DNA from 2 places in the Streptomyces sp. NBC_00258 genome. Region 2 is predicted to be linked to the other one. Evidence: predicted binding sites of a transcription regulator. Region 2 holds the regulator's gene; the other holds the start of a gene.
The links. The regulator HspR, encoded in region 2, represses chaperone genes until heat shock. The targets are predictions, from matches to a motif close to TTGAGNNNNNNNNNCTCAA.

Region 1 (11,652 bases), 2.2 Mb from region 2:
AGGCCATGTCGATGTTCGAGTCGGCGATGGCCGGTCTCACCGCCACGCTCGGCCCCGACCACCCCTGGGTGCTGGGCTGTGCGCTGAACGCCGCGAGCGCGCGCAACTTCAACGGCCGTATCTCCGACGCGGTCGAGCTGAGCCGCGACACACTGCGCCGCGCCCGGCACTCGCTGGGGGAGGAGCACCCGCTCACGCTGTCCTGCCAGGTGGCCCTCTCCGCGGACCTGCGTGCGGCGCGGGAGCAGGAGGAGGCGGGGAAGCTGGAGGAGGACGGCCTTCTCTCCCTCACCCGCACCCTGGGCGCCCAGCACCCGCACACCATCTCGGCCCGCCAGCGCACGCGGCCCTACTGGGACTTCGAACCGTATCTGGGCTGATGAGCACCCGGCCGGTGTCACCCTGACGCGCCGGACAGCGAAAAGGCCCGGCCCCGAGTGCTGAGACTCGGGGCCGGGCCCTTGTTCGCGTACGTACCGAACGACGCGTTCCAAGCCGTCAGGCCTCGAACACCTCACGCACCAGCTGCTCCTGCTCGGCCTGGTGCCGCTTCGCCGAGCCGACCGCCGGGGAGGAGGACGCCGGGCGGGAGATCCGCCGCAGCCGCTCCCCGTGAGGAACGTCCGCGCCGACCGCCAGGTCCAGGTGGTCGATCAGGTTGAGGGCGATGAACGGCCAGGCACCCTGGTTCGCCGGCTCCTCCTGGGCCCACAGGTACTTCTCGGCGTTCGGGTACTTGGCGATCTCCGCCTGCAGCTCGGCACCCGGCAGCGGGTACAGGCGCTCGATGCGGATGATGGCCGTGTCCGTCGAGCCGCGCTTGGTGCGCTCCGCGTCGAGGTCGTAGTAGACCTTGCCCGCGGTGAAGACGACCTTGCGGACCGCGGACGGGTCCACGGACGCGTCGCCGATGACCGGACGGAAACCGCCCGTCGTGAACTCCTCCGCCTTCGACGCGGCCGCCTTGAGGCGCAGCATCGACTTCGGGGTGAAGACCACCAGCGGCTTGTGGTGCGGGTTGTGCACCTGCCACCGCAGGAGGTGGAAGTAGTTCGACGGCAGGGTCGGCATGGCGACCGTCATGTTGTTCTGCGCGCAGATCTGGAGGAAGCGCTCCGGACGCGCGGACGAGTGGTCCGGGCCCTGGCCCTCGTAGCCGTGGGGCAGCAACAACGTCACACCCGACGTCTGGCCCCACTTCTGCTCCGCCGACGAGATGAACTCGTCCACGACCGTCTGGGCGCCGTTGACGAAGTCGCCGAACTGCGCCTCCCACATGACCAGGGACTCCGGCCTCGCGAGCGAGTAGCCGTACTCGAAGCCCATCGCCGCGTACTCGCTGAGCAGCGAGTCGTAGATGTTGTAACGGGCCTGGTCCTCGGACATGTACTGGAGCGGGGTGAAGTCCTCGCCCGTCTCCCGGTCGATCAGCACCGCGTGGCGCTGGCCGAACGTGCCGCGGCGGGAGTCCTGGCCCGAGAGGCGCACCGGGGTGCCCTCCAGGAGCAGGGAGCCGATGGCCAGCGTCTCGCCCATGCCCCAGTCGATCGTGCCGTCCTCGACCATGGCCGCGCGGCGCTGCAGCTGGGGCAGCAGACGCGGGTGGACGGTGACGCGCTCGGGGATGTTGACCTGGGACTCGGCGATCCGCTTGACGACCTCCTGGGAGACCGCCGTGGTGACGGTCACCGGGAACTCGGGCTGCGCGTCCGGGACATGGGTCTCGGCCGGCGCGTTCGCCGCCTCGCGGACCTCCGTGAAGACCTTCTCCAACTGACCCTGGTAGTCCTGCAGGGCCTGCTCGGCCTCTTCCAGCGTGATGTCGCCGCGACCGATGAGGGACTCGGTGTAGAGCTTGCGCACCGAGCGCTTCTTGTCGATCAGGTCGTACATCAGCGGCTGGGTGAAGGCCGGGTTGTCCGACTCGTTGTGACCGCGGCGGCGGTAGCAGATGAGGTCGATCACCACGTCCTTGTTGAACGCCTGGCGGAACTCGAAGGCCAGGCGCGCGACGCGGACCACGGCCTCCGGGTCGTCGCCGTTCACGTGGAAGATCGGGGCCTCGATCATGCGGGCCACGTCGGTCGAGTACATGGAGGAGCGCGAGGACTCGGGCGCCGCCGTGAAGCCGACCTGGTTGTTGATGACCACGTGGACCGTGCCGCCGGTGCGGTAGCCCCGCAGCTGCGACATGTTCAGGGTCTCCGCGACCACGCCCTGGCCCGCGAAGGCCGCGTCGCCGTGCAGGGCGACCGGCAGGACCGTGAAGTCCGTGCCGCCCTTGTTGATGACGTCCTGCTTGGCGCGGACGACACCCTCCAGGACCGGGTCGACCGCCTCCAGGTGCGAGGGGTTGGCGGCCAGCGAGACCTTGATCTGCTCGCCGTCCAGACCGGTGAACACGCCCTCGGCGCCCAGGTGGTACTTCACGTCGCCGGAGCCGTGCATCGACTTCGGGTCGAGGTTGCCCTCGAACTCGCGGAAGATCTGCGCGTACGACTTGCCGACGATGTTCGCCAGGACGTTCAGGCGGCCGCGGTGGGCCATGCCGATGACGACCTCGTCGAGACGGGACTCCGCCGCGCTGTCGAGAACCGCGTCGAGCAGCGGGATGACGGACTCGCCGCCCTCCAGGGAGAAGCGCTTCTGGCCGACGTACTTCGTCTGCAGGAAGGTCTCGAAGGCCTCCGCCGCGTTCAGCCGGCGCAGGATGCGCAGCTGCTCCTCACGCTCGGGCTTGGTGTTCGAGCGCTCGATGCGGTCCTGGATCCACTTGCGCTGCTTCGGGTCCTGGATGTGCATGAACTCGACGCCGGTGGTGCGGCAGTACGAGTCGCGCAGGACACCGAGGATGGAGCGCAGCTTCATCATCGACTTGCCGGCGAAGCCGCCGACCGCGAACTCGCGCTCCAGGTCCCACAGGGTGAGCCCGTGCTCGGTGATGTCCAGGTCGGGGTGCTTGCGCTGCTTGTACTCCAGCGGGTCGGTGTCGGCCATGACGTGGCCGCGGACCCGGTAGGAGTGGATCAGCTCGAAGACGCGGGCGGCCTTCGTGACGTCGTCGTCGTGCGAGGCGTCGATGTCCTTGAGCCAGCGGACCGGCTCGTACGGAATGCGCAGGGCCTCGAAGATCTCGTCGTAGAAGCCGTTCTCGCCGAGGAGGTAGTTCGCGACGATGCGGAGGAACTCGCCCGACGCGGCGCCCTGGATCACCCGGTGGTCGTAGGTCGACGTGAGCGTCATGACCTTCGAGATGCCGAGCTTGTTCAGGGTGTCCTGGGACGTGCCCTGGAACTCCGCCGGGTAGTCCATCGAGCCGACGCCCATGATGACCGACTGACCGGGCATCAGACGCGGGACCGAGTGGACGGTGCCGAGGCCGCCGGGGTTGGTCAGGGAGACTGTGACACCGGTGAAGTCGTCCATCGTCAGCTTGCCGTCACGGGCGCGGCGGACGATGTCCTCGTAGGCCTGCCAGAACTCGAAGAAGTTCAGCGTCTCGGCCTTCTTGATGCCCGCGACGACCAGCTGGCGGTCGCCGTTGGGCTTCACCAGGTCGATGGCGAGGCCGAAGTTGATGTGCTCCGGCTTGACCAGCGTCGGCTTGCCGTCCTTCTCCACGAAGGAGTAGTTCATCGACGGCATGGCCTTGATGGCCTGCACCATCGCGTAGCCGATGAGGTGGGTGAAGGAGATCTTCCCGCCCCGGGCACGCTTCAGGTGGTTGTTGATGACGATGCGGTTGTCGAAGAGCAGCTTCACCGGGACGGCGCGCACGGACGTGGCCGTGGGCAGTTCCAGCGAGGCGTTCATGTTCTTCGCGACCGCGGCGCTCGGTCCGCGCAGCGTCACGTACTCCGGACCCGCGGTGGACTCCGCCGCGGGCGCGGCCTTCGCCGCGGCCGGCTTGGCCGCTGCGGGCTTGGCCGGGGCCGCGGCAGGAGCAGCGGCGGCGGGCTTCGCCGGCGCTGCGGCCGCGGGCTTCGGCGCCGCTGGTGCGGCCGGGGCCGGAGCGGCCTGAGCCGGAGCCGCGGGCGCAGCCGGAGCGACCGTGGTGGTCCCCGCGGCCCCCGCGGCCGCGGTACCCGACGGAGCCGAGGCGGCGACGCCGCCCGGCTTGTAGTCGGCGAAGAAGTCCCACCAGGCTCGGTCTACCGAATTCGGGTCCTGGAGGTACTGCTGATAGATCTCGTCGACGAGCCACTCATTGGGACCGAACGCAGCAGCGGGGTTCTTCCCGGCTTGGTCCTCGGTCGAGGTGCTCGAGTTACTGGGGGACTGTGGCGACACGGCGGCAACCGCCCTCTTCCGCTTCACAAGGTGATGGACAGCGGGAATAAAGGCTACGCCTCCCGGACCGCGTAGGTCAGGCCGGGCCTGGTCATCGTCGCGTAAGTCACATCGAAAAGCGTGTTTCGGTGGTGGAAATGGCGGGAAACAAGCGAGGTTCCGATGCGGAACCGACACGTCGGGTCAGGACTGCGACCCCGAAAGGCCGAGCCTCCGTACGAGGACCGCGCGATGACACGTGTCCTGCTGCCCGATCACACGTTTCACACATGGATCTTGGGCTCTCGATTTGAACCCTACGTCAACCTGTCAAGCGAAGGCACGCCCGGAAGAGTGACCTGGATCCGGCAGCCACGGGGGGATTCGGCCACACCGATCCGGCCGCCGTGCAGATCCACCGCCCAGCGGGCGATCGCGAGCCCGAGGCCCGTACCGCCGTCGCTGCCGGGACCGTGCGGGGCGACCACGCCGCCGCGGTTGAACCGCTCGAAGACCCGGTGCCACTCCGAGCGCGGGATGCCCGGACCCTCGTCCAGGACCTCCAGGTCCAGCGACTCGTGTCCCTCGCCGCGCCGGGCCTTCACCGTGACGCGGCCGTGCGGCGGGCTGTGCTTGACCGCGTTGTCGATGAGGTTGGCGACGACCTGGTGTATCCGCTCCGGGTCCGCGTGCGCGGTCAGCTCGGGCGGCGACACGTCCAGGTGCAGATGGACGTCCGTACGCGTGTGGCTGCCGGAGCCCGAGGCGATGCCCGCACGCGCGGAGGCCACCATGTTGGCCTCCTTCAGTACGCCGGACAGGTACGGCCACACCTCGAAGCGGCGCTTGCGCAGCGGTACGACGCCGTTGTCCAGGCGGGAGAGGTCGAGGAGCGTCTCCACGAGCCGCCCCAGCCGCTCCGTCTGCTTCAGGGCCGTACGCATCGTCTCGGGGTCGGCGGCGGAGACACCGTCCACCACGTTCTCCAGGACCGCGCGCAGGCCGGCGATGGGGGTGCGCAGCTCGTGGGAGACGTTCGCCACGAGTTCCTTGCGCTGGCGCTCCTGGGCCTCCAGGTCGTCGGCCATGCGGTTGATCGTCTGGGCCAGGTCGCCCAGCTCGTCGCGGCGGTCGGCGCCCCTGACCCGGCGGGTGTAGTCGCCGTGCGAGATACCGCGCGCCACGGTGTTCATCTCGTCCAGCGGGGAGGTCAGCGAGTGCGCCACGAACTGTGTGATCAGCAGAGTCGCGATCACCGAGAAGACCGTGATGAAGCGCAGCTCCGTCTCGGTGCGCACCGCGATCATCAGCAGACCGGTGGTGATGAAGACCGAGACGACGACCAGCGTGCCGAGCTTCGTCTTGATCGAGAAGGGCCGCACCTCGCCCCAGGAGCCCGTCGCCGAGCCCACCGCGGAAGCGGTACCGGTGGCGGCCGACGTCGCCGCGGACGCGGGGGCCGTTCCGGAAGCCACACTCGAATCGGGCACCGGGCTCAATCCGGACACGGAGCCCGAACCGGTGCCGACGCCGATATCGGTACCGCTACCGGTAGGGGGCGGTGAATCCGAACCGGGGCCGACGAACGCACCCGTACCCGAGCCGGCGTGCGGCCCCGCGTCCGGGCCGGCATGCGGCCCCGGACCTGAGTGCCTGCCCGAGCCCGGGCGCCTGCCGAACGGCGAACGGGATCCCGCACCCGCCAGCACGCTCCTGCGCCACGCACCGAGACTGCTCATCACTTGCGCCCCCTCAACCAGGGTGCCCGACTCTAGGGCGTCGGGGTCTCCAGCGCGTAGCCCACGCCATGAACCGTACGGATGCGCTCGGCGCCGATCTTCCGGCGCAGCGCCTTGATGTGGCTGTCCACGGTGCGGGTGCCGGACGCGTCGGCCCAGTCCCACACCTCGGCCAGCAGCTGCTCGCGCGAGAGGACCGCGCGCGGCGTGTTCGCGAGGCAGACCAGCAGGTCGAACTCCGTGGGCGTGAGATGCACGTCCTCGGAGCGCACCCGGACCCGGCGCTGCGCGTGGTCGATCTCCAGCTCGCCGAGCCGCAGGATGCCGGACCGCGGTGTCGACGCGGCCAGCGCGGCGCGCTCCACGCGTCGTAGCAGTACGTGCACGCGCGCGGCCAGCTCGCGCATCGAGAACGGCTTCGTCATGTAGTCGTCGGCGCCCACGCCGAGCCCGACCAGCATGTCCGTCTCGTCGTCGCGCGCGGTGAGCATCAGCACCGGCACCGGACGGGCCGCCTGCACCCGGCGGCAGACCTCCAGGCCGTCGAAGCCGGGCAGCATGATGTCGAGAATCAGCAGGTCGGGCTGCCATGCCTCGGCCGTGTCCACGGCGGCCGGCCCGTCACCCGCCGTTTGCACGAGGAATCCCTCGGCACGCAGGCGGGCGGCGATGGCGTCCACGATCGTGGGATCGTCCTCGACCACCAGCACCCGGCGCTGAGCGCCCGGCGTGGCCGCCGTGCCGTTCTGGGAGGTGTGTGTCTGCTCCATCGCCCGCCCCTGAGTGTGCTTTCCGGAACCAGTGGGGTGATTCCATGACTGCGCTTGACGCTTGAATGATCGGCGTCAGGTCAGCAGAGTACGGGCAGTGACCGCCGCTCGGCTATCCAGGCCCGATCGCGAGATGTACGACGTCCGGAACGCCCCGGGCAACCGGGATCTCTTCGGTACGCACCTGTCGGAACCCGGCATTCCCCAAGGTTCTTGAGAAATCAGGCGAGGGCCTGGCCGACCACACGGCCAGTACCCCGCCGGGCCTCAACACCCTTGCGCACGCGGCGAGTCCGGCCGCCGAATAGAGGTTTTCGTTGCCCTCTGTGACGGTCCACTCGGGTCCGTTGTCGATGTCCAGGCACAGCGCGTCGTACGTGTCGGACGTCTCATTGACGTATGCGACGAGATCCGCCTCGATGATCTCCGTACGCGAATCCGTCAGCGCCCGCGACGACAGGGCGGCCAGCGGCCCGGACCGGTGCCAGCCGATGATCGCCGGCTCCCGCTCGACGACGGCGATCCGGCCCCAGCGCGGCTCGGCGGCAGCGTGTGCGAGCGAGAAGCCGACGCCCAGGCCGCCGATCAGGACGTCGGGCCCCGGCCGGCCGTCCAGCGCGCCGAGCGCGGCCTCGACCAGCCGTCTCTCCGAGCGGCCGTCGGAGGTGTCCATGAGGAAACAGCCGTTGGCGATGATCTGCAGCAGCCCGCCGTGGCGGCGGAGCACGACCTCGCCGTACGGCCCCTCGCGACGGTCGATGACTTCAGGAGTGCCGTGGGAGGCGTCGTAAGTGGTGTTGTAGGGGGCGTCGTGCGAGGTGGTCATGCGGCCATCCTGGCAAGTTCCCCCGGTACGAGCAGCTGAATTGCGCCGGGCCGCCGAATTGCGCCGGGGTCGCACCTGACCATGAGAGATGGCTGTGAATCGGCCCTTCCGTGGTGCCCGTCACAGACAGCCCGGCCGTGCGAAGCTGAGGGTGGGGGTGACGGAAGGAGCCTTCCCGGTGAAAAGGCCTGTGACGAGCGGCGCGGAGACGACGACCCCCGCTGCACCCTCCGCCACTTCCGCCTCCACCGCCGATCCGGCCGTCGGGCTCGACGGCATCCCGCGGCAGCGGCCTCTTGTCGTCGAGCGCGTGCACGTCGCCGTCGCCTCCGCCGAGAGCGCGTCCGCGGCTGCCGAGAACGCGCCCGCCACCACCGGGAGCGCCCGGCCCCTGCCCGCCCGCCTTCGCCGCGTCCGGCCCTGGCGGCTGTTCCCCACGCCCACCGGAACCCCCTTCACCTTCGGGTACGCCGTCGTTCTCGCGGTGACCTCTCTCATCGCCGAGTACGCGGACCCGGACATGGTGGACCGGGTGCTCCAGGCGTCCAGTACCGATGTGGCGCATCTGGCTCAGTCGCCGGTGCGCGTGCTGGTCGCCAGCGCGCTGTGGATCGCGGGCGGCCTCACGTCGGCGTACGTGATCGCCCTTCTGCTGGTGCTCACCGCGTTGGAGCGGCGGATCGGCGGGTGGCGTACGGCGGGCGTCTTCCTGCTGGGGCACGGCCTGGCGACGCTGGCCACCGAGATACCCGTCGGCCTCTCCGTCCTCGCCGGGCACCTTCCCGAGAGCTCGCTCCACCGCTACGACTACGGCATCAGCTTCGGCGTCGCCGCGAGCGTGGGCGCGCTGGCCGGGCTGCTGAGGCCCTGGCTGCGCTGGACCGTGCTCGCGGTGTTCGGCTGGATGGTCGTCGGCGACCTGATCGCCTTCACGGATCCGATGACGAACTGGGGACACGTGATGGCACTGGCCATAGGGGTCGCCACCTGGCCACTGCTGCGACGGGTCAGCTCCAGGACGACGACCGGGACCACGGAGAGTCCTCGTACGGCACGGGCCTGCCCGTGAACGCGTCCAGGAGCATGCGGTCGCCCACGGGCCGGTCCAGCTTCACCGTCACCTTCTTCGCGCGCAGCTCCTTCGTGCAGGGACCGTCGGAGGGGTTGCGGATCCAGGCGGAGAACACCACGTTGTCCGCGCTCTCCAGCACGTCGACGCCGGGGCCGTCGTCGCAGGACCCGTGGTGGGCGCGCAGCACGACGGTCCGGCCGTCCCGCGACACCGTGTCCAGTCCGGCCAGCTCCCACAGGTCCTCCGTCAGGTCCGGTACGGGCTTCACCGGGGGCTTCGGAAGCTTCGAGGCGACGACCGCGACGCGCTTGAGCGGCGTGTCGTAGCCCTTGACCGTGAAGTGCCAGGCGGGGACCGTCGCCGATCCCCGGCTGGTGTGGATCGTCATCTCCCCGAGCCGCGCACCGGTCACGGTGAGCCGGGGCCCGGGCCCGGGACCGGAACCCCCGCCGATCTGCTCGTACGCCGCCCGCGCGGAGACGACCGGAACGGCCAGCGAGCCGCCGCCGCGCCAGCGGACCTCCCCCTTCTTCGGTGGGGCCCCGGGGAGTGAGCCGCGCAGCTCGAAGTTCTGACGCTGGTACGCCTGCTTGTCGGCGTCGCTGTGGAACGCCCCGTCGGGCAGTCGGACCGGGTCCCCCAGCGGGAAATAGCCTTCACGCCACACCCGCGCCGCCGCCGAGCCCTCCCAGGCGTCGGAGACCTGACGCGCGCGTTCCGCGGTACGGGCCGGGTCGTGTGTACCGGCATCGCCGTACTTGTCTCCGCAGGCGGTGACTCCGACGGCCGCGGTGGCGAACAGGCCTAGGCCGACGAGCCACCGACGCAGTTGTGCGGTCCGCATGATGCCCCCGAGGCAGACGGTTGGAACGGAAGGAAACCCGATCGCTGCACCTGTGACGCACCGGCCGGGCGAGACGTTCACCGGGGTTCACCGGCCCGATCGCTCACAGCGAACAGCGCCTGGGGAACAATCAGAGGCTCACATGCATTGAGTCGGCATAGCTCAACTTGAATGCCGAAGGGGAGATCATGACTTTGACGTCCGAACCGCTCACTCTGCCCGTGCTGCCGCTCGACGACGAGGTCGTGCTGCCCGGCATGGTGGTGCCCCTGGACCTCAACGACGCCGACGTACGCGCCGCGGTGGAGGCCGCACAGGCCGCCGCACGCTCCAGTGGAGGAAGCAAGCCGAGGGTGCTGCTTGTTCCGCGGATCGACGGGACGTACGCGAACACGGGGGTGCTCGGCACGGTCGAGCAGGTCGGGCGCCTCGCCGACGGCGACCCCGGCGCCCTGATCCGCGGCCGCGGCCGGGTGCGCGTCGGCGCCGGTACGACCGGCCCCGGAGCCGCGCTGTGGGTGGAGGGCGTCCAGGTCGAGGAGACCGTGCCCGACCCGCTGCCCGGCGCCGTGACCGAGCTGGTCAAGGAGTACAAGGCGCTGGCCACCAACTGGCTGAAGAAGCGTGCCGCCTGGCAGGTCGTGGACCGCGTCCAGGCCATTGACGACGTGTCCGCGCTCGCCGACAACTCCGGCTACTCACCGTTCCTCACGACCGCCCAGAAGGTCGAGCTCCTGGAGACCGCCGACCCGGTGGCCCGGCTGAAGCTCGCCACCGAGCAGCTGCGCGAGCACCTCGCCGAGCAGGACGTGGCCGAGTCCATCGCCAAGGACGTACAGGAAGGTGTGGACAAGCAGCAGCGGGAGTTCCTGCTGCGGCGCCAGCTGGAGGCCGTCCGTAAGGAGCTGCGCGAGCTGAACGGCGAGGCGGAGGGCGAGGAGTCGGACGACTACCGGACCCGCGTCGAGGCCGCCGACCTCCCCGAGAAGGTCCGCGAGGCCGCGCTCAAGGAGGTCGAGAAGCTGGAGCGCTCCAGCGACCAGTCGCCCGAGGGCTCCTGGATCCGCACCTGGCTCGACACCGTCCTGGAGCTCCCGTGGAACGAGCGCACCGAGGACGAGTACGACATCCAGGGCGCCAAGGCGATCCTGGACGCCGAGCACGCCGGCCTCGATGACGTGAAGGAGCGGATCACCGAGTACCTGGCCGTGCGCAAGCGGCGCAACGACCGTGGTCTGGGTGTCGTGGGCGGCCGCCGCGGCGGTGCCGTGCTCGCGCTCGTCGGGCCTCCCGGCGTCGGCAAGACCAGCCTCGGCGAGTCCGTCGCGCACGCCATGGGCCGCAAGTTCGTCCGGGTCGCCCTGGGCGGCGTACGGGACGAGGCGGAGATCCGCGGCCACCGGCGTACGTACGTCGGCGCGCTGCCCGGCCGTGTCGTGCGGGCCATCAAGGAGGCCGGGTCCATGAACCCGGTGGTCCTGCTGGACGAGATCGACAAGGTGGGCTCCGACTTCCGCGGCGACCCGGCCGCGGCCCTGCTCGAAGTCCTGGACCCGGCACAGAACCACACCTTCCGGGACCACTACCTGGAGGTCGAACTCGACCTGAGCGACGTGGTGTTCCTCGCCACGGCGAATGTGCTCGAAGCCATCCCCGAGGCGCTGCTCGACCGTATGGAGCTGGTGCGTCTGGACGGCTACACCGAGGACGAGAAGGTCGTCATCGCCCGGGACCACCTGCTGCCGCGTCAGCTGGAGCGGGCCGGTCTGGAGAAGGCCGAAGTCACCCTGGACGAGAGCGCGTTGCGCAGGCTGGCCGGCGAGTACACGCGGGAGGCGGGCGTACGCAACCTGGAGCGGTCCGTCGCACGGCTGCTCCGCAAGGTGGCGGCGCAGCACGAACTCGGCGAGCGGGAACTGCCGTTCACGGTCGGCGCCGACGATCTGCGCGCGCTGATCGGACGGCCGCACCACGTGCCCGAGTCCGCCACGGACCCGGCCGAGCGCCGCACGGCGGTGCCGGGCGTGGCGACGGGCCTCGCGGTCACGGGCGCGGGCGGTGACGTCCTCTTCGTGGAGGCGTCGCTGGCCGACCCGGAGACGGGCGCGTCGGGTCTGACCCTGACCGGTCAG
Region 2 (11,652 bases):
AGGCCGGTGTCCTCAAGGGCGAGGTCAAGGACGTCCTGCTCCTCGACGTGACCCCGCTGTCCCTCGGTATCGAGACCAAGGGAGGGATCATGACCAAGCTCATCGAGCGCAACACCACGATCCCGACCAAGCGGTCCGAGATCTTCACGACGGCCGAGGACAACCAGCCGTCGGTGCAGATCCAGGTCTACCAGGGCGAGCGCGAGATCGCGGCGTACAACAAGAAGCTCGGGATGTTCGAGCTGACCGGTCTGCCGCCGGCCCCGCGCGGGGTCCCGCAGATCGAGGTCGCCTTCGACATCGACGCCAACGGCATCATGCACGTGACCGCGAAGGACCTGGGCACGGGCAAGGAGCAGAAGATGACCGTCACCGGCGGCTCCTCGCTGCCGAAGGACGAGGTCGACCGCATGCGCCAGGAGGCCGAGCAGTACGCGGACGAGGACCACCGTCGCCGCGAGGCCGCCGAGTCCCGCAACCAGGGCGAGCAGCTCGTCTACCAGACGGAGAAGTTCCTCAAGGACAACGAGGACAAGGTCCCCGGTGACGTCAAGACCGAGGTCGAGACGAGCATCGAGGAGCTGAAGACCGCGCTCAAGGGCGAGGACACCACCGAGATCCGTACGGCCACCGAGAAGGTCGCCGCCGTCTCCCAGAAGCTCGGCCAGGCGATGTACGCGGACGCCCAGGCCGCGCAGGGTGCCGCGGGCGCCGAGGCCCCGGGTGCCGACGAGGGCGCGGGCGCCAAGGCCGCCGACGACGACGTCGTGGACGCCGAGATCGTCGACGAGGACCGTGACCGCAAGGACGGTGCCGCGTGACAGAGGAGACCCCGGGCTTCGACGAGCAGCCCGACGTCCCCTCCGGCGCCACCCCTGAAGACGCCGAGCCGAAGACTGCCCCCTCCGTGGAGGAGGGGGCGGCCCAGGCCGGGGACGCGGCAGCAACAGCACAGATCGCGGGCCTCACCGCTCAGCTGGACCAGGTACGCACGGCGCTCGGCGAGCGCACGGCGGACGTCCAGCGGCTCCAGGCCGAGTACCAGAACTACCGCCGCCGGGTCGAGCGCGACCGGATCGCGGTCAAGGAGATCGCCATCGCGAACCTCCTGACCGAGCTCCTGCCCGTGCTCGACGACATCGGCCGCGCGCGGGACCACAGCGAACTGGTCGGCGGCTTCAAGTCGGTGGCCGAGTCGCTGGAGACCGTCGCGGCGAAGATGGGTCTGCAGCAGTTCGGCAAGGAGGGCGAGCCCTTCGACCCGACGATCCACGAGGCCCTGATGCACAGTTACGCACCGGACGTCACCGAGACGACGTGCGTGGCGATTCTGCAGCCGGGGTATCGCTTCGGCGAGCGCACCATCCGCCCCGCGCGGGTGGCGGTCGCCGAGCCGCAGCCGGGCGCGCAGACGGTCAAGGGCGACGAGACGGACGGGACGCAGGCGGCCGACGACAAGGAGAGCGGTGGCCCGGACGAGGGCTGACGTGAAACAGGGCGTACGCGCGCCCGTAAGCAGCACGAACACCAAGCGCGTACGTGACAGTGACGTGCGGAAGGAGGGGCGTCGAGGATGAGCACCAAGGACTTCATCGAGAAGGACTACTACAAGGTCCTCGGCGTCCCGAAGGACGCCACCGAGGCCGAGATCAAGAAGGCGTACCGGAAGCTCGCCCGCGAGTACCACCCGGACGCCAACAAGGGGAACGCGAAGGCCGAGGACCGCTTCAAGGAGATCTCCGAGGCGAACGACATCCTCGGGGACCCCAAGAAGCGCAAGGAGTACGACGAGGCCCGCGCCCTCTTCGGCAACGGCGGGTTCAGGCCGGGACCGGGTGCCGGAGGCGGCAACTTCAACTTCGACCTGGGCGACCTCTTCGGAGGCGGCCCGGGTCAGGGTGGAGCGGGCGGCCAGGGCGGCGCCGGCGGCTTCGGCGGCGGTATCGGTGACGTCTTCGGGGGTCTGTTCAACCGCGGTGGCGCCACCACCGGCACGCGTACGCAGCCGCGGCGCGGCCAGGACATCGACACCGAGGTCACGCTCAGCTTCACGGAGGCGGTGGACGGGGCGACCGTGCCCCTCCGTATGACCTCGCAGTCCCCCTGCAAGGCCTGTTCGGGCACCGGCGACAAGAACGGCACACCGCGCGTGTGCCCGACCTGCGTCGGCACCGGCCAGGTGGCGCGCGGCTCGGGCGGCGGCTTCTCGCTGACCGACCCGTGCCCCGACTGCAAGGGCCGCGGCCTGATCGCGGAGCACGCGTGCCTGGTCTGCAGCGGCTCGGGGCGCGCCAAGTCGTCCCGCACCATGCAGGTCCGTATCCCGGCCGGGGTGTCGGACAGCCAGCGCATCCGGCTCCGCGGCAAGGGCGCGCCGGGCGAGCGGGGCGGGCCGGCGGGCGATCTGTACGTCACCGTGCATGTGGACGCGCACCCGGTCTTCGGCCGCAAGGGCGACAACCTCACCGTCACCGTGCCCGTCACCTTCACGGAGGCGGCGCTCGGCGGCGAGGTCCGCGTGCCCACGCTCGGGGGGCCTCCGGTCACCCTGAAGCTGCCCCCGGGCACACCCAACGGCCGTACGATGCGCGCCCGTGGCAAGGGCGCGGTCCGCAAGGACGGCACCCGCGGGGACCTGTTGGTCACCGTCGAGGTGAGTGTCCCCACGGACGTGACGGGGAAGGCTCGTGACGCGCTCGAGGCGTATCGCGAGGCCACCGCGGACGAGGACCCGCGGGCGGAGCTGTTCCAGGCCGCGAAGGGAGCATGAGGACACCATGGACGCAACCGGACGCCGTCGACAGAGTTCTTATTCCGCATATGAGCTGACGGAAGAAACACCGGTGTACGTCATCTCGGTGGCCGCCCAGCTCTCCGGCCTGCACCCGCAGACCCTCCGCCAGTACGACCGCCTCGGCCTGGTCTCCCCGGACCGCACGGCCGGGCGCGGCCGCCGCTACTCGGCCCGTGACATCGAACTGCTGCGCACCGTCCAGCAGTTGTCGCAGGACGAGGGCATCAACCTCGCCGGCATCAAGCGCATCATCGAGCTGGAGAACCAGGTCGCCGCGCTCCAGTCCCGCGTCGCGGAGATGGAAGCGGCCCTGGACGGCGCGGCGGCGGCGATGCAGCAGCGCGAGGCCGCCGTCCACGCCTCGTACCGCCGCGACCTGGTCCCGTACCAGGAGGTCCAGCAGACGAGCGCGCTGGTGGTGTGGCGCCCCAAGCGACAGCAGTCGGACTGACACCGACTGACACCGCGTCAATAATATGAAGAGGCCTGGAGGTTCAGTCGAACCGCCGGGCCTCCTTCGTGTGGCGCCGCCTGGCACGAATGTCCCTCGCGCCCCTCGCCCACAAGGAATTTGACGGTACGTCACCATCCGTTCGCGTTCCTCTGGGCTTATGGATCCGAATCACTTCTGGATCGAACCCAGTCGAACGTACACGGGGGGACATGTTGAGACCGATCACACGTACCAGAGGCGTTCTGTTCGCCCTTGCCCTGACGGCGACGGCCACCACCGCCTGGCCTGCCGCGAGTTCGGCGGCCGAGCGGTCGGAGCAGGTCGGCGCACCGTGCACCAGGCAGCAGCTCGCGGTACCCGCCGGCACCTATCGGGCCGGGGTGTTCGACGCCGACCCCACCGGTCGATTCCAGGTCGGCTACATGATGGACACGGCCTTCGTGTATCACCTGATCCGGTGGACCGATGGCGTGCCAGAGGATCTGGGCACCACCCGCACCGGCGCCAAGGGGATCAACGCGCACGGCGACATCGTGGGGTCCGAGTTCGACAATGAGACCTACCGGTCGGCGGGGTGGCTCTACCGGAACGGTGAGTTCAGCGCACTCCCGGGCATCGAGCCGGGCTTCGACACCATCCCGGAGTCCATCAACGCGGACGGCACGGTCTCCGGAGCCTCCGGTGCCCCCGGTCAGCGGCCCGTGCCGGTGCTCTGGACACCGGCGGGCGACGTGCGTCCGCTGGACCTGCCTCCCGGCGACGCAGGCGGGCGCGGCACCGACATCGATGACGACGGCACCATCGTCGGCTGGACCGACGCCGGCGCCGACACTTCCACGCACGCGGCACGATGGAGCCCCGACGGCACCCCGGAGCGCCTCCCCGAGCACCTGCCCGGCCCGGAGACCGGGTCGAGGGCCGAGGCCGTGGCCGGTGACACCGCGCTCGGGTACGAGGTCCACGCCACGGGCCCGACCTCGATCCTGCTCTGGCGGAAGGGGGCCGCAGGCGGTCCGGAGGTCCTCGGCGAAGGCGAGCCGCAGGCGGTCAACGGGTACGGCTCGGTGGTCGTACTCACCACGCCGGACGCCAAGTTGTGGCTGATCCAGAACGGGGTCGCGCGGTCGCTGCCCAGTGACACCACGCCCTTTCCCACCGCCGAGGTCACGGCACTGACCGACGACGACATCGCGTACGGCCGCTGGAACAGCACTCCCGTGCGCTGGGACTGCCGGCTTCCGTAGCCGTGACCGTGGCACCCACGTCAAGGGGCCCGGAGGCCGAGACAGTCTCCGGGCCCTCCCATGTGTTGGGATCATGTACTGGACTGCTGATCTATCGATCGACGGATCCGTTGGATTCACGGGGGGAATGGAGCGTGCCCATGGCCATGGTGGGGCTGTTCTGGATAGCCGAGGGCGATGTGTATGTGGGAGCGAAACCGTCCGGGCGCGCCCCGGGGGTGCGGCTGACGCCGGAGGGGGTCGTGTCGCTCGGTGACGGCAGCTCGGACCTGTGGCCGTGGGACGAGGTGCGTGGGCTGACCGTCGAGGATGTCCCGTTGAAATCACTCAGGCGTCGGATCAGCGTGGTGGTGGACATGGTGCTGACCGTGACCAGCCTCGGCGAGACCGATGCACCGCCGATGATGAGCGTCCTCGTCGAAACGGCCGACGGGGCCACCGATTTGACCGTGTATGCGGCGGCGTCCAGCTATTCCCAGGAGGAGTACGACCTCTCGCTGTCCCTCCTGTCCCATCTGACGGCGGGCGAGGCCACGCTTCGGGCGACGCTGGCCGCCATGGCGCAGTGGGGCCGGACGCAGGAGGACGGATCGCCCCGGGCGGCGGAGCGGGAGGAGTTGCTGCGGGAGTGGGTCGGGGTCGGCACCCTCTCGTGAGCGGCGGGGCGTCAGTGGTGCCCGGCCCCCGGTCGTAGCGCGACGAAGACGAACTCCCGGCCCGGGCGGTCGGGGGCGTCGCGGACGTCCTCCACGACGTAGCCCTGCGCGGCCAAGTCGGCCTCGATCTCGTCGCGTTCGCGGAAACGGAGGGTCGATTTCGAGGTCAGCACCTCTCCGTCCGCGGCGAACACATAGGTGCCGCGGAACGTCACCAGCGGCCCGTCGACCTCGACCAGTTCGTTCCAGCCCTCGACCGCGCCGACGCCCGGGATCTCCGTAGTCCCGTACGAGGCCTCGCGGTTCCACTCCTCCCAGGCGCGCCGCGCCGGATCCCGGGTCTCGAAGACGAAACGCCCACCGGGCCGCAGGGCTTCGTAGGCGCCCCGCAGGGTCTTCCGCCACATCTCCGGATCGGCCAGCTCCTGGGCGGCGTTCGCCGTCATGGTCGCGAGGTCGGCCTGGAGCGGGGGGAGGGTGGTGGCATCACCGTGGATCCAGCGCACCCTTTCACTGCCCGCCTTGCCCCGGGCCACATCGAGTGACGCCTGCGCCGGATCGACACCGACGACCTCGATCCCACGATCGGCGAGCAGCAGCGCGAACACTCCCGTCCCGCAGCCGATGTCGAGGACCTGACGCGCCCCGAACTCCTCAGCGATGCGGACGTACGCGTCGAGGTCGCTCCGATCGGGATCGAGCGGATCGTAGACCGCGGCGAGCCGCGGATGCCGGAAGGCTTCGCCCGCCATCAGGAGCGCCAGTCGAGTTCAGGCATCCGCGCCTCCCCGGAGGGCGTGAAGGAAGTGTTGGATGAGGGCCGGAGAGTCCTTCATGGAGTGTGCTTCCGGGGCCAACACTATGTCGATCGGGGGTGTACGTCGTCATCGATGACTACGACGACCAGGACGCCGTAACCGTCCGCGGCAGAGCGCGATCGCCGTTGCCGGAGTGGTTCGGCCGTGGGAAGAGGCCGGGGAGTTGGATCCGCCGGCCCCTTCCCGGCAGTCGGAACGGCAGGGCTATCGGCCCAGGGTCTGCCAGACCGTGAGCGCCAGTGCGAGGCACGACGTGGCCGCCGCCAGGGACGGCAGGGGCCAGCGGGTGCGTTCCAGGGCCTCGATACGGGTCTCGTGCTCGTCCAGGGTCTTGTCGGTCTGGTCGGCGCGCTGGAGGAGAAGGGCGAGATCGCCACGGGTGGTGGCGAAGCCGACGTCGACCGAGCGGCGCAGCCGCTCCAGCTCCAGGACGACCTCGTCAGCCTCAGTCGTCGTCATCGGGCGGCACCTCCTTCCGGTCGTCCTCCGTCACCCGCGATGGGGTGGTGACCGGGGCGAACGGGGTCCGGAAGGTCGTACACAGGGCTCTGCGCACGGCATTGGCATCGGCTTCGGTCATGGTGGCGCTCCTCCTCGTGCCTCTTGTCCTTCGGGTGTGGCAGCCCGAGATGTCACAACTGAATTTGAAATCCTGCACGGTCTCGACAGTGGGGGTCCAGATGTACGGTCCTGCGATACCGGTCGCCATGGTGACGAGTTTGGTCTTCTGGTTCTCTGCCGGAGTTTTCCGGCGAGGCAGAGCATTACGAAAGCGCGGCATCCGCACCGCCGCGAAATGCGTGAACAGAGAAAGGGGATCGAACGGAATCAACTTCCTTGTGATGCGGTTCACGGCAGAAGACGGCAGGAGCCTGCAAGCGAAGGTGGGGCCCTTCAGGAGCCCTCCTGCTCTCGTTGGAGGTGTCATCGACGTGGTCTACGACCCGAAGGACCTGTCCAATGTCGAGACACCCGGCCAGATGACGAGCGGAAGGGTGGCCCTGCCGACGGCCATCGTCTCCGGTCTGGTGCTCGCTCTCTCGCTCCTCTTCCTGTTCTTCGGAGCCTGAAGAGCGAACGGAGAGAAGGGCGTCTCGCCGTGGCCGAGGTGAGCAGAGTGATCACGGCGAGTCCGGGCAACACAGAGCGGCAGGTCCGCCGCCCGTCCTCCGGGCGCAGCTCTGCCGCTGCATCCACTGTGACACCGGTAGGGGAAACATGCAACTGGCTTATGCCGGGCGGTTATTCAGGCGGTACGCATGAGGGGTCCCGCCGCGTGGTGCGGCGGGACCCCTCGCGCGTACGGCGGGATGAGTGGAATCAGCGAGAACGGTGGGATCAGTGGTCGTGGTGCCGGGCGAGGTGGGTCGTCCGCTCGGCCGCGAAGACGTCCTCCAGCCGGAAGAGGCGGCGGCGGCCCTGTGTGCCCGCGGGCCGCAGATGGCCGCGCTGCACCCACTTGCGGATGGTCGCGGTCGTGACGCCCGCCTCGTCGGCGGCCAACTCGGCTGTGATCAAAGGGGTGTTCGCGACCCGATTCATGTTCGTGGTTCCGGTCATGAGTGCTCGGCCTCCAGTACCCGCCCGCACACGGGATTGACGCATCTGATCTCGGCCCGCTCGGGTAACGCCCGCAGCGAGACGCAGTCGCAGGCGGGGCAGCGGCCGGGCAGCCGTACGAGCTGCTCCGGGTCGCCGAGCGCGCGGGCGCAGCGTGCGGCCATCCGCCGGGTCTCGTCCTCGACGTGCGGGGCGAGCAGCGGGTCGGCGGCGATGCGGTCCAGCAGTCCGGCGATACGGCGCAGCCGTACCGGCACGGAGGCGGGGGGTACCGGCCGCAGGCCGAGTCGTTCACGTACGGCCTCCTCCAGTTCGACGACTCCGTCGGTGATGTCCCGTACGGCGTCGGAGACGTAGAGGCGGACCGGGGCGGTCGTGCCGCCGACGGGTCCGTTGTCCCGGCGCTCGCGCAGGCCTCCGTGGACCGTGGGGGCCAACTCGTCGACGAGGTCCGGGAAGCGGCGTACGAGCGAGGCGATCCAGACGGCTCCACCGTGGTCTCCGCTCATCGGTCCACCTCGCACCACCGGTGGACCGGGCGCCGGCGCTGATCGCAGGCGCGCGATGCCGGTTCGAGCGCGGGAGAACGCCAGGTCGAGGGTGTGGTCGTGGTGGCGGCTCCGGGTGGTTGGTCGGGCACGTGCAGCCCCTCCCGATCTATGGGAACATATGTTCGACAGTTGCGAACGAGCGGACAGAGTTGCATGTTGCGAGCGCGTACGCAAGTGATTACGTTCCGTGGAGGTCGATGTGACGGCGGGTCCTCAACCCCTCCTGAGCTGCGGGAAGTTGCCGAATCTCCACAGTTACGCGCGGGCGCGCGCACACATTGGTGCGTGTGCGATCGGTACGCTGCCCCGGCGACGAGGGGAGAGCGGACTCATGGCTTCGAGCTCACGGGCCGGTGCCCGCGCCGACCACAACTTCCGGGCCGCGGGCCTCGACGACTTCGCCGGCTGGATCGAGGGACTGCTGCGCGTCCGGGGCTACGACATCGACAGCCCACGCGGCGGCGGCCGTTCGAAGCTCGCCGACGACGCCGGGGTGCACCGGGCCGCCGTGAGCCGGCTGCTGCAGCGGCAGTCCATGCCCGACCTGGAGACGATGCGGCGTATCGCGGCCGTACTCGGCGTGCCGCTGCGGGAGATGCTCATCCGTTCGGGCCGGCTCACCGAGGACGATCTGCCGGTGCCGGACAACGGGCGCCCCGCGGGCGGTGAGGACCGTCCGTGGCTGACCGCCGAGGAGGCCGCTCTCCGGATGGGTGTCCCGCCCGAACTGCGGTCGCTGTTCGCCAAGGTGGCCCAGCAGTTCCTGCCGGAGGGCGGCTGACGGCGAAGGGGTCGGGGACGGGGCCGGAGTGCTCGGGCCATTGGCCTGCGGGGCCTTGAGGGAGCGCGGCATGGGAAATCCAGGAGGCGGCCCGGACGACGAGGCCGAACGCGTCTCCCGCCTGGTGGGCGAACTGCTCATCGGGCTCGGCGAGAAGGTCCGGGCGGCGGGACCGGAGTCCGTCCGCGTCCTCACCGACGAAGAACTCCAACGGCATCAGCTGAACTGGTTCCGCGCGGGCTGGGACGAACATGCGAGGGCGACGGGCGGGGAGGGGGATCCGGCGGGCGGCCCGGCCGGTTGGGACGGGCAGGCCCGGCCCGGCTCGGATGTCTCCGGGCATCCCGACACCGAGGACTTCCCGGCCCCGCCCTCGGCCCGTCTCCTCCGTTTCCCGGAACGCCCGCCGGACGACGAGGGCGGGGGCCTGCGCTGACGGTCTTGGGTGGGGTGATCCCTGGTTTCTTTCGCCCCCGCCGCCCCTACCCATTCCCGTCACTACTCGGGGGCCAGCCCCCGAACCCCCGCTCCTCAAACGCCGGAGGGGCTGAAGATTTCGCAGCTCGGGCCGACACACTCAGCCCGTCCGGCGTTTGAGGACGAGGCCGTTCAGGCCGATTCCCACCCACCCACGGTCAACCCACCCACCCCGCCAGCGCTCACCCACTCAGCCCGTCCGGCGTTTGAGCACGAGCGCGTTCAGCGCGATACGGGGGTCTGGGGGCGGAGCCCCCAGGGATGGGAAGGGTAGGGGCGGCGGGGGCGAAGAACGCCCGGGTCAGCCCATGTGGGACGCGGCCGTGCCCTCGGCGTGTTGTTGGCGGCCCGCGTTGACGGCGAACGCCGTGACGACGAGACCGGCCAGGAACATCACCGCGGCGGCGACGAACGCCATCGTGTAGCCGTGGGTCAGCGCCTCCCCGGCCCGGGACACAAGCCCGAAGTCCTTGATGGCAAGCCCCCGATACAGCGACGCGGCAGCATCGGGCAGCTTCCCGTCGGCAGCCGACGTGGAGACCGTGGACAGAACGGCGAGCCCCAACGCCCCACCGATCTGCTGCGCGGTGTTCAGCAGCGCGGACGCGATCCCCGTGTCCAGGTGGTCGACCCCGCTCACCGCCCCGAGCGTCATCGGCACGAAACCCATGCCAAGACCGAGCGCGGTGACGAACATCGCCGGCATGAGATGGGCCGCGTACGACGAGTCCGCCTCCAGCGTCGCGAACCACCCCATGCCCACCGCGGCGACCAACAGCCCCGGCCCGGCGATCAGCCGCGGGGCGAAGTGCGTGACCAGCTTGGAGCTGACTCCCGCCGCGGCGGCCATGCCGAAGCTGAACGGCAGATACGCGAAGCCGGTCTTGACGGGGCTGTAGCCCAGGATGAGCTGCATGTAGAGGGTCAGGAAGTAGAACGTGGCGAACATGCCCGCCCCGATGAACAGCATGGTGGCGTAGGAGCCGGTGCGGTTGCGGTCGCGGAACAGCCGCAGCGGCATCATCGGATGCGAGCTGCGGGACTGCAGGAAGAGGAAGACCGTCAGCAGGACGACGGCAGCGGTGAAGGACGCCAGGGTCAAGCCGCTGGTCCAGCCGTGCTCGCCGCCGCGGGTGATGCCGTGGACGAGGGCGATCAGACCGCCGGTGCCGGTGATGGCGCCGGGCACGTCAAGCCGGCCCGGGTGGCGTTCGGCCTCGACGAGGGTGCGGGTGCCGGCCAGGACGGCCAGGCCGATGGGGATGTTGACGAAGAACACCCAGCGCCAGTCCAGCAGGTCGGTGAGCGTGCCGCCGAGGAGGAGACCGACGGTGGCGCCGACGCCGCCCATGGCCGCGTACACGCCCATCGCGGTGTTGCGGGGCCTGCCCACCGGGAACGTGGTGGTGATCAGGGCCAGTGCGCTGGGCGCGGCGAGCGCGGCGCCGACGCCCTGCAGGACGCGGGCGCCGATCAGCAGGCCCTCGTTCGGGGCCAGGCCGCCCAGCAGAGAGGCCAGGGTGAAGACGATGATGCCCACCTGGAACATGCGCCGCCGGCCGAAGAGGTCGCCGGCCTTGCCGCCGAGCAGGAGCAGCCCGCCGAAGGCCAGCGCGTACGAGTTGACGATCCAGGCGAGGTTCGCGTCGGAGACGCCGAGGTCGGTCTGGATGGCGGGCAGGGCGATGTTCGTGATGGTGGCGTCGAGTACGACCATCAGCTGGGCCGCCGCGATGACGACCAGGGCGAGGCCGAGGTGGCGGCCTGGGGGTGGGGTGCCGGTGCCGGTGCCGGTGCCGGTTTCCGGGCGTGCGGGAGTGGTGACAGCTGTGCTGTCCGCAGACATGGAGGAACTCCAGAGGGATGGGCTGAGAACCGAAGCGGAAAAGGGCGCGCTGGGTCGACGGTGGACGAGAACACCCGCGATGCAATCCGAGCGGGGCTGCCGTCTGTGGCACGCCTGCCTGACTCGGGACGAAGCCCAAACGTAGCAGTCGGTTTTCGCCGGGAGGGGCGAGAATCCGCATTCTCAAAATGTGGTTCTCATCCCCCTTGACGGGGCGATCTGCATTGTGAGCACTGGGGAATTCAATTCCGCCGTGAGTGCTCACACTCCGAGCCGTTCTGTCAAATGCGGGCAGGGCCCGATGTGGTGTCGTCCCTGGCCGGAAGGGGTGGGCGCTTCTCCGGCGGGAACACCGCCCACCCTCTCCCGTGAATCACGAACCTCTTTGAACCCTTTGCCGTGAACCCCTTTGTCAGGGGGCTGTCAGGGGGCTGTCAGGAAGGCCGGATCGGCAGAGGCCGGGCGGCACGC

Region 1: lon (endopeptidase La) is a predicted target of HspR. The motif match lies at 9,668-9,686, and genes of this name have one in related genera.

What each region holds. Positions count from the first base shown of each region.
Region 1 is NZ_CP108081.1:4,521,067-4,532,718, reverse strand. Features, by position in the region: gene fxsT (FxSxx-COOH system tetratricopeptide repeat protein) at 1-380, shown strand, start outside; gene OG718_RS20045 (multifunctional oxoglutarate decarboxylase/oxoglutarate dehydrogenase thiamine pyrophosphate-binding subunit/dihydrolipoyllysine-residue succinyltransferase subunit) at 499-4,290, opposite strand; gene OG718_RS20040 (HAMP domain-containing sensor histidine kinase) at 4,587-5,681, opposite strand; gene OG718_RS20035 (response regulator transcription factor) at 6,041-6,778, opposite strand; gene OG718_RS20030 (spermidine synthase) at 6,891-7,604, opposite strand; gene OG718_RS20025 (rhomboid-like protein) at 7,783-8,673, shown strand; gene OG718_RS20020 (hypothetical protein) at 8,612-9,520, opposite strand; gene lon (endopeptidase La) at 9,709-11,652, shown strand, end outside.
Region 2 is NZ_CP108081.1:6,683,070-6,694,721, forward strand. Features, by position in the region: gene dnaK (molecular chaperone DnaK) at 1-821, shown strand, start outside; gene grpE (nucleotide exchange factor GrpE) at 818-1,486, shown strand; gene dnaJ (molecular chaperone DnaJ) at 1,574-2,770, shown strand; gene OG718_RS29825 (heat shock protein transcriptional repressor HspR) at 2,778-3,245, shown strand; gene OG718_RS29830 (hypothetical protein) at 3,458-4,492, shown strand; gene OG718_RS29835 (hypothetical protein) at 4,633-5,148, shown strand; gene OG718_RS29840 (class I SAM-dependent methyltransferase) at 5,160-5,900, opposite strand; gene OG718_RS29845 (hypothetical protein) at 6,171-6,425, opposite strand; gene OG718_RS29850 (hypothetical protein) at 6,412-6,819, opposite strand; gene OG718_RS29855 (hypothetical protein) at 6,899-7,036, shown strand; gene OG718_RS29860 (helix-turn-helix domain-containing protein) at 7,305-7,526, opposite strand; gene OG718_RS29865 (hypothetical protein) at 7,523-8,035, opposite strand; gene OG718_RS29870 (helix-turn-helix domain-containing protein) at 8,409-8,858, shown strand; gene OG718_RS29875 (hypothetical protein) at 8,929-9,294, shown strand; gene OG718_RS29880 (MFS transporter) at 9,637-11,181, opposite strand; gene OG718_RS29885 (hypothetical protein) at 11,605-11,652, opposite strand, start outside.